Regions from separate parts of the Ralstonia sp. 25C genome, predicted to be linked through region 4. Evidence: predicted binding sites of a transcription regulator. Region 4 holds the regulator's gene; each other region holds the start of a gene.
What was found. Region 4 encodes FNR, which switches genes on or off when oxygen is low (the NO sensors DNR and NnrR bind a similar motif). Its sites were predicted from a motif close to TTGATNNNNATCAA; they were not measured.
Positions count from the first base shown of each region.

Region 1: ACS7SF_RS21535 (PHA/PHB synthase family protein) is a predicted target of FNR. The motif match lies at 983-996, and genes of this name have one in related genera.
Region 2: ACS7SF_RS16690 (universal stress protein) is a predicted target of FNR. The motif match lies at 1,047-1,060, and genes of this name have one in related genera.
Region 3: hemN (oxygen-independent coproporphyrinogen III oxidase) is a predicted target of FNR. The motif match lies at 1,026-1,039, and genes of this name have one in related genera.

Region 1 covers NZ_CP196738.1:682,897-685,094, reverse strand. Annotated here, with positions in the region: gene ACS7SF_RS21545 (HD-GYP domain-containing protein) at 1-345, shown strand, start outside; gene ACS7SF_RS21540 (hypothetical protein) at 370-834, opposite strand; gene ACS7SF_RS21535 (PHA/PHB synthase family protein) at 1,067-2,198, shown strand, end outside.
Region 2 covers NZ_CP196737.1:3,550,965-3,553,162, reverse strand. Annotated here, with positions in the region: gene ACS7SF_RS16695 (universal stress protein) at 1-435, opposite strand, end outside; gene ACS7SF_RS16690 (universal stress protein) at 452-952, opposite strand; gene ACS7SF_RS16685 (CBS domain-containing protein) at 1,263-1,730, shown strand; gene ACS7SF_RS16680 (YgaP family membrane protein) at 1,763-1,945, shown strand; gene ACS7SF_RS16675 (MgtC/SapB family protein) at 1,946-2,198, opposite strand, start outside.
Region 3 covers NZ_CP196737.1:1,863,227-1,865,424, forward strand. Annotated here, with positions in the region: gene hemN (oxygen-independent coproporphyrinogen III oxidase) at 1-968, opposite strand, end outside; gene ACS7SF_RS08680 (UvrD-helicase domain-containing protein) at 1,078-2,198, opposite strand, start outside.
Region 4 covers NZ_CP196737.1:409,005-411,202, forward strand. Annotated here, with positions in the region: gene ACS7SF_RS01830 (sulfite exporter TauE/SafE family protein) at 1-500, opposite strand, end outside; gene fnr (fumarate/nitrate reduction transcriptional regulator Fnr) at 734-1,408, shown strand; gene ACS7SF_RS01840 (hypothetical protein) at 1,446-1,700, opposite strand; gene ACS7SF_RS01845 (FixH family protein) at 1,697-1,936, opposite strand; gene ccoG (cytochrome c oxidase accessory protein CcoG) at 1,973-2,198, opposite strand, start outside.

The sequences.
Region 1 (2,198 bases), on a different replicon from region 4:
TTCGACGGCACGGGCTATCCGGATGCATTGGCGGGCGAACACATTCCGCTGGCCGCACGCATCGTGGCCGTGGCCGATGCGTTTGACGCGATGACGGAGCCGCGCGTGTACCGGCAAGGCATGACGGAAGAACAGGCCTTGGCCGCGCTGGCTGAGCGCAGCGGCAGCTATTTCGACCCGCAGGTGGTGGATGCGTTCTTGCGCGATATGCCGGGCGTGCGGCGCATGCACGCGGTCGCGGGAGAGCTGCTCGCACAGCACGGTGATGTGGCGGCGGTCAGCCAGTTCTACGGTAACGAACAGCCGTCATGGACCTTCTTTGATCACGTGCGTGGCGTCGGCTGACACACGCCGCCACGTTTTCCGCGGCTAGGTCAGCGGCGGTGGTGGCGCACCGCGATAGAGCGCGAAGTCGTGCGTCTTGTCCTGTGCATCGACGCGGATCGGGTCCACGTCATCGTAGAAGAACGCCCACGGTGCCGTGCACTGCAGGTCGAATCCCGTATCCGCCAACTTGCCCGTCGCCGGTTCGGCTACGTGCGCCGCAACCTGGGTGCGTAACCACTGGCTGAGTTGCTGGCGGATGTCTTCTCGCTTCGGGTGGTTCAGGCGGCAGTAGGTGCGCGCCTCGCGTGCAGCCATGTGCAGTGTCAGGGTGCAGCGCGTGGGGTTGCCATGCGCGCCGGCAGAAGTCCATTCCGCCAGGATGTTGCAGCCACCGCAAGCGCTGCGCGTGGCGCGCACCAGCGCGGACCGCGGCAAGGCGGCGCTGGCCGTCTGTTCCAGTTCCCACAGCGTGGCATCCACCACCTCATCGGGCTGCCGCTCCAGCATGGTGCTCCCCCCTTTCTTTCTCGCGCACTGATGTGGGTGAGCCTACGCCTGCCGCCGCAGGCGAGGCTGATGTCGATCAAGGGTCGGTTTGGCTGGCGCGTCATGTCTGGAATATGAAACGTTCTAGAGGCGTTGCTCTCTTGCTGGCTTGAGGTGCGTCAAGTTGGGCGGCGTGCGGGTGGCATCTAATCAATGTGACTCCACGCAATCGTTTAACACCGCCCCCCCGCCCATGCGCGCTGCCCCCGTGCTGTCTTCCTCTGCTGCTGAACAGATCGACCCGCCGTTTCATGCCGCGCTAGCGCGCGCCACGGGTTCGCTGTCGTTTGTGTCGATGCAACTGGCATGGCTGGATTGGGCGCTGCATCTTGCGGTATCGCCGGGCAAGCGGCTGGACCTGTTCCGCCTGGCGCTGACGCAAGCGGAGCAGCTCGCCCGCTATGCGCGCGGCTGCATGGCCGCCGGACCGCAGCAGCCCTGCCTGTGTGTGCTGCCGCCCGCGTACGACCGGCGCTTTGCCGCAGACGAATGGCGCCTGTGGCCGTTCAATGTGCTGCACCAATCCTTTCTGCTGACCGAGCAATGGTGGGACGCCGCCACGCATGGCGTGTGGGGCGTCGCCAAACACCACGAAGACGTGGTGGCCTTTGCTGCGCGCCAGTGGCTCGACATGCTGTCACCCGGCAACCAGTTGGCGACCAACCCGGTCGTATTGCGCCAGACGTTTGAGCAGCGCGGCCGCAACCTCGTGCACGGCGCACTCAACGCGCTGGACGATGCGGAGCGCGCGATGAGCGGCGCCGCGGCTGCCGGCACCGAAGGCTACGTGGTGGGCGAGAACGTGGCCGTGACCCCCGGCAAGGTGGTGCTGCGCAACCGGCTGATCGAGTTGATCCAGTACGCGCCCGCCACACCCAAGGTGCAGGCCGAGCCGATCCTGATCGTGCCGGCCTGGATCATGAAGTACTACATCCTCGACCTGTCTGCGCAGAACTCGCTGATCCGCTATCTGGTGGAGCAGGGCCACACCGTGTTCTGCATCTCGTGGAAGAACCCCGACGAGGCCGACCGCGACCTCGACATGGACGACTACCTCCAGCTCGGTGTGTTCGACGCGCTCGCCGCCGTGAATGCCATCGTGCCCGGCCGGCGCGTGCACGCCACCGGCTACTGCCTGGGTGGCACGCTGCTGGCCATTGCGGCCGCCGCCATGGCGCGCGATGGCGATAGCCGGCTCGCATCAATGACGCTCTTCGCGGCGCAGACCGACTTTTGCGAGCCGGGTGAACTCGGCCTCTTCATCGACGAGGCCCAGGTCAGCCTGCTGGAAGCACAGATGGCACAGACCGGCTACCTGCGGGCCA
Region 2 (2,198 bases), 850 kb from region 4:
GTAGGGCACCACCAGCACGGGCCGCCCAGATTCGAGAATCAGCGTTTCGACAAAATCGGCTGCAACAAAGCCAGTCTGGTCATCCGGGTTGCGCTGGCCGACGATCAGCAGATCGGCCTCACGCGCCTCGCGCAGCACGAGTGCAAGCGGATCGCCCTCTACAGCACGCCATTCCGCTTGCTCACCCAACGCTGCCGTGGCGTCACGAAAGTTCGCGTGCACGACATCCCGCACGCGGTCGCGGCGGTGGCGGTCTTCCTCCAGGTATCGCGCTGCGCCTTCCATCATGTAGAACCAACTGGGGCTCGGCATAAAGCTGGCATACACGCCGATCAACCGGGCGTGGTGTGCGCGGGCGTACTGCATGGCTAGGTGCAGGCGGTGCACGGCGCCTTCGCTGGCATCCAGATGCACCATCACGCTGGCATAAGTCATGTCCACTCCTTAGCGTTTAGGCAATCACGACGTTGGAGAGCGGCTGCGTTGCCTCGTGCTCGGTTTGCGCCTCAACGGCACGCACCAGCAGCACCGGCAACCGGCTCTGCCGCACCACGGCCTCGGCCACGCTGCCCAGCAGCATTCGCCGGAACCCGCGCCGGCCGTGGGTACCGAGCACGATGGCCTTGGCATCCACATCGTGGGCCGCCTGTTCAATGGCGTAGCCCATGTCGAACGTGCCGATGGGGTCGTCCACCACCATCGTCTTGACGCGCACCCCAGCCTTTTCGGCTTTGGCGCGGCCGGCGACCACAATCTGCTTGCCTTGGTCGATGAGCGCTTCGGTAAAACCGCGCACGTCGATATAGCCGACGTCGTACTTGAGGTAGCTGTTGTCAATGACGTGAGCGATGACCAGTTCTGCATCGAGCTTGCGCGCAAGCTCGATGGCCTGGTCGAGGGCGCGATCGGCGGTTTCGCTGCCATCCAACGCCACCAGGATCCTGTCGTACATGGTGAGCCTCCATATCAACCGGGCCGCGCGCGGGGGTCAGCTTGCGGGCCTCAGTTTGTCTGCTTCCATGTTGGATCAACTGCGCGGTGGCCCCTTGATTTACATCAGCGTTTGCCCCGGCGCCGGGGTGTGGTGCTCGCTTGATCTGCCTCAATGGGCAAGATGCGACGCCCGCTAGACTCATCCGCCTATTTGCCGCGACGCCCGCTCCAGGAAAAGCCGCGTCGCAGGGGCCTCACACCTTGTGCGGGATCAACACCCGATAGTGCCCCGTCCTTATAGTGAAAACGAATGTGCAACGGAGTCCAGCATGAGGGTTGACGAGATTTGCTCGCGCCGCATCGTCCACGTTTCGGCGTCGACGACGCTGCAGACAGCCGCCCGGATGATGCGGGACCAGGGTCTGCGTGCGCTGTTCGTGACCGAGCAAACGGCCACCGGCACGCGCGTAGCGGGCATCGTCACCGACCGCGACATGGTGGTCCACGGTATCGCCGACCACGACGATTGCTCCCGCGCCACGGTGGCGCAGGCCATGACGCGCGGCGTGCTGACCATCCAGGGCCATGCCGTGATCAGCGAGGCGCTGCGCACGATGATGGGCCATGGCTTGCACCGGCTGGCGGTGATCGACGCGCAGCAACGGCTGATCGGCATGCTCACGCTGGATGACACCATCCGCGCGATGGGCGGCGAATGGACGCTGCTCGCCGGCATCCTGGGCCGCGACCGCTGTGCCGAACCGGCTTCAAGCACACCGTCGCAGCTGACGGTCTAGCGCGTCTTCTTTTTCACGACGAGGAGCACATCATGCTGCCCAATGTTGGAACCCCCGATCGCGTGGTCCGCATCCTGATCGGCATCGCCATGATTCTGCTGGCGGCGTTCGGCAAGGTGCCGGCGTGGGTTGGCTGGCTTGGACTGGTGCCGCTGGTGACGGGCGCGATTCGCATCTGCCCGCTCTATTGGGTGCTGGGCATCGGCCGGGATTGATCACCCCGAAACCAGAAAGCCGGCCCAACCCAGGGCCACCATGGTCAGCAGGCCGATGGCAACACGGGTTGCATAGCCCTTGCCGCCGCTGAGTGCCACCACCAGCTTGGCCAGCGTATTGACCGTCAGGGCCAGCATGATCAGCAGGCTGGCCGTCGGGGGCGCAAGGGTGCCATTGGTCGTCTGCGCGGCAATGGAGGCCGTGGCGGCATGCACATCTGCCAGGGCACCCAACAGGGTCACGGCAGCCACA
Region 3 (2,198 bases), 1.5 Mb from region 4:
ATGGCCAGCGCGTCGTCAGGGCGCGCAAAGTGGTCCATGCCGATGTAGACATAGCCCTCGGCGACGAGGCGCTCGACCGTCATGGCGAGCAGGTCGAGCTTTTCATCGGCAGTGGGCAACGCGAGTAGATCGATCCGGCGCTGCGGCTTGAAGAGGTGTGGCAGGTGCGCATAGCTGTAGACGGACAGGCGATCCGGCGCCATCTCTAGCACGCGGTCCAGCGTGGTGTTGAAGGTCTCGGTGCGCTGATGCGGCAGACCGTAGATCAAATCAAAGCTGATCGACTCGAAGCCCAGGCGGCGCGCAGTGTCGACCACGCGACGCGTCTCTTCCACGCTCTGCATGCGGTGGACAGCGCGCTGCACGTCTTCGTCAAAGTCCTGGATGCCGAGGCTCGCGCGGTTGAAACCGATCTCGGCCAGCACGGCGAGCGTGACGTCGTCGGCGTGGCGCGGGTCGAGTTCGACGGAAATTTCCGCATCGCTAGTCAAATCGAAATGCGCGCGCGTGGCGGCCATGACGGCGCGCATCTCATCATGGGCGAGGAACGTGGGTGTGCCGCCGCCCCAGTGCAATTGCTTGACGCGCCGCAGCGGGCCAATGTGCTCGGCCACCAGGGCCATCTCGCGCGCCAGCGTCTGCACGTACCGTGCGCTGCGCGCGTGATCTTTCGTGATGACCTTGTTGCAGCCGCAGTAGTAGCAAAGGTTCGCGCAGAACGGCAGATGCATGTACAGCGACAGCGGCGCATGCAGTGCGGGCGCGATCGCCGCACGCCGGTGCAACGCGTCGAGGTAGTCGGCGTTGTCAAAGCCGTTGTGGAAACGGTCTGCTGTGGGGTACGAGGTGTAGCGCGGGCCGTGCGTATCAAAACGCTGGGCAAGGTCACGCACTTGCGGCGCAGACCAGCGAAAAGCCGCGTCGTTTGCGGCAGACGGAGCGTCAGCCGGCTTGGCAAACGGAAACATGGGTGCGAGCGGTATGGGGGCGATGTTTCATCGTAAAACGCCCCCCTGGGCGTCGCGTTGATATGCGTCAACGTTGGTCAACGCGCTAGCGGATGCGCCACCCGCGCTGCTACGTCGCCACCGGCTTCTTGGCGGCCAGCAGCCCCTTCAGCGCACCGAGCCGGTCCTTGGGCGACATGGCGGGCATGGTGTCTTCAGGCGTGGGGCCCGCATCGTCGCCCAGCTTCATCTCCGCGATGTAGCGCGAGGGCTCGCACACCACCGTCTCCCGCGCGCGCTTGCGCTTCTTGCACCAGCTGATATGCAGGCTACGTTGGGCGCGTGTGATGCCCACATACATCAACCGGCGCTCTTCCTCGATCTTCTCGTCGGTCAGGTCATCGTCTTCACGGCAGTGCGGGAGGATGCCCTCCTCCACGCCCACCAGGAACACGTGCGGGTACTCCAGCCCTTTGCTCGCATGCAGCGTAGACAGGCGCACCGCATCCGGGTCCTCTTCCCTGCCTTCGAGCATGCTGATCAGCGCGATGGTCTGCGTGAGTTCGAGCAAGTTCTTGCCTTCGTCCATCAAACCATCGGCATTGTCGAAACCGGTGGCCGCATTGTCGTCACCTTCGCTGTCCTGTTTCTCGGGCTTGGTGCCCTTGCGCTTGAGCCAGTCGACAAACTCCAGCACGTTGGTCCACTTGTTCTGGGCCTGGCGCTCGTCGTAGGTGTCGTACAGGTAGGCCTCGTAGTGGATGCCTTCCATCATCTCGTCGAGCAGCGTGGCGGCGGGTTCCTTTGCAGCGCGGTCCGACAGCCGCACGATGAATTCGCAGAACACCCGCAGCGGCTCCAACTGGCGCGGCGCGAGCTGCGCTTCAATGCCGCCCATCATCGCCGCCTCGAACAGCGACACCTTCGCCTGCCCCGCGAACGAACCCAGCACTTCCAGCGTCGCATTGCCCACCCCGCGCTTGGGCGTGGTGATGGCGCGGATGAACGCGGGGTCGTCATCGGCATTGGCAATCAGGCGCAGGTACGCGCACAAGTCCTTGATCTCCGCCTTGTCGAAAAAGCTCTGCCCGCCCGAGAGCACATACGGAATGCGCTCGCGGCGCAGGATCTGCTCGAACAGCCGCGCCTGGAAATTGCCGCGATACAGGATCGCGTAATCCCGGAACTGCGCGCGGCGCTCGAACTTGTGCGCGGAGAGCTTGAAGACCACGCTTTCGGCTTCGTGCTCTT
Region 4 (2,198 bases):
GCGAGCGCGCCGTAGACCATGCCACACGGCACCAGCCCCCAGGCGAGTCCGATCATGTAGCGACGAACCAACGGAGGCTGCGCGCCCAAGCGACCTCCCAGCCGGGCGGCCAAACCGGACACGCCTCCCGCCAAGCGACCCAGCACTCGCTCCACCATCGGGGCGCGCCAGGCATCCCCCGTTGTTCGCAAGAGCAGCAAAAGCCCGTACGCCAGCAGCAGCGAGCTGGCCAGTGCAAACAGCCCGCGTTGGATGGGCAGCCACTGCTGACGCCAAACCGTCGCGCCCAGCGCACCCATGGCAGCGCCCAACAACGCATACGTGGTCAACCGCCCTGCGTGCATGACCACCTGCTCAAACCACAGCCGGCGGCGCGACACGATACGCACCGGCGCAGCGCCCCGCTCTGCGGCAAGCGCAACGCCGCTGCACATCGCCAAACAATGCACCCCCCCAAGCAGCGCGATCAGAAAAACGCTCAACAGCGCAGCCGCACTCATCTTTTTGATGCTCTTTTGATATGGACCAAAGTTATGGTTTTACGCGCGGGAATCAACTGGGTTTTCCGCGATTCACGCCATCGGAAACATCCGATAGCAGCAAGGTCGTCGCTATAATACGGCCCAGTTGCACCATAAGAATTTCTCATTTCACCCGCTCGAAATTCACGCCCCCGCCTGTGCTCACACGAATCGCACTCTCCGACCAAGCCTCGCGCTGCTCCACCTGCGTACTGGGGCAAATCTGCCTGCCTGTGGGCATGAATTCGGATGACGTGCGCAAAATGGATGAGCTGGTGACCGAGCGCATCCGCATCAAGAAAGGGCAAACGCTGTATGCACTGGGCGATCCGCTCGAGGGCGTGTACGGCATTCGGTTTGGCACACTCAAAACACATCTGACGCTGGAAGACGGCCGCCACCAGATCACCGGTTTTCACCTGCCGGGCGAGATTGTCGGGTTGGATGGTATTGGCGATATGCGGCATGTGTCGGATGCCACGGCGCTGGAAGACACCGAAGTCTGCGTGGTGCGCTATGACGAATTGCAGCAGCTTTCGCGTCGGCTGCCGTCGCTGCAGCATCAGTTTCTGCGGATCATGAGCAAGGAGATTTCGCAGGACCACCAGATGCTGCTGACGCTCGGCTCGATGCGCGCCGAGGAACGCCTGGCCGCGTTTCTGCTGAACCTGTCCAAGCGTTCGGCGCAGCGTGGGTACTCGTCCACCGAATTCGTGCTGCGTATGAGCCGTGAAGAACTCGGCAGCTACCTGGGCCTGAAGCTGGAAACCGTGAGCCGTCTGTTTTCGCGCTTTGCGGAGGCGGGCCTGATCCAGATCCGCCAGCGCCACGTCAAGCTGATCGACATGGCGGGCCTGCGCCAAGTGATGAGCGGTCAGGCCACCTGAACCCGCCTTCCCCACTAAACCCGCCTCCGGCAGCCGCTCAAATGAGCGGATGCTCATGCGCTTCGAGTTTGCCGATACCCGGCGACACATACAGCGTGAGCGCGCTCGACAAGCCGCACAACAGCCAGAACACAAAGAAAGACACCGTGTAGACCGCATCGGCCGACACGGTGATCTGCTCGCCGAAAAAGCGCAGGTCTGCGGGATCGACCACCGCAAAAACGACCAGCTCGGCCAGCGCGGCACACAAAAACGCCGGCCACAGGATCCACATCAGGATGCGGCGTTTCATCGGACCTCCGCGTGGGCGGCATCGGCGGAACGCGAAGCCGATACGGCGGCGGTCTTTTCGATCACCAACCCGCGTCGCACAACGTTGTCCTGGATGACCGGGTCGGGATGCGACACGGCCAGCCAGATGGTGACGCCGCATCCAATCATGGCGACGAAGGGGCCGGCCATCAGCAGCCACGGCCAAGGCTCACGCCACCACGGTCGGGCTTGGGCGGAAGTTTGCGTTGCGTGCATCTGTGCCTCCTGTTGGGGATACCGCTGAATACCGCGTTAGCGCGGCACGATGAAGCTGGACGGTTCGCGCAGCACCAAGCTGTCACGATCGCTATCTGCTTGGATGACGAAACGGATCTTGTGCGAGCCGGGCGGTATGTCATCGGCCGGACGGCGCACGAGAACAGGCAGCAACCGGTTGGCTGCGGGGGCCAGTTCGAGCGTGGTCGATTCACCGCTGCCACCGAGCACTTGCAGCGCCGGCAAGCCTTCTGCCGTGACC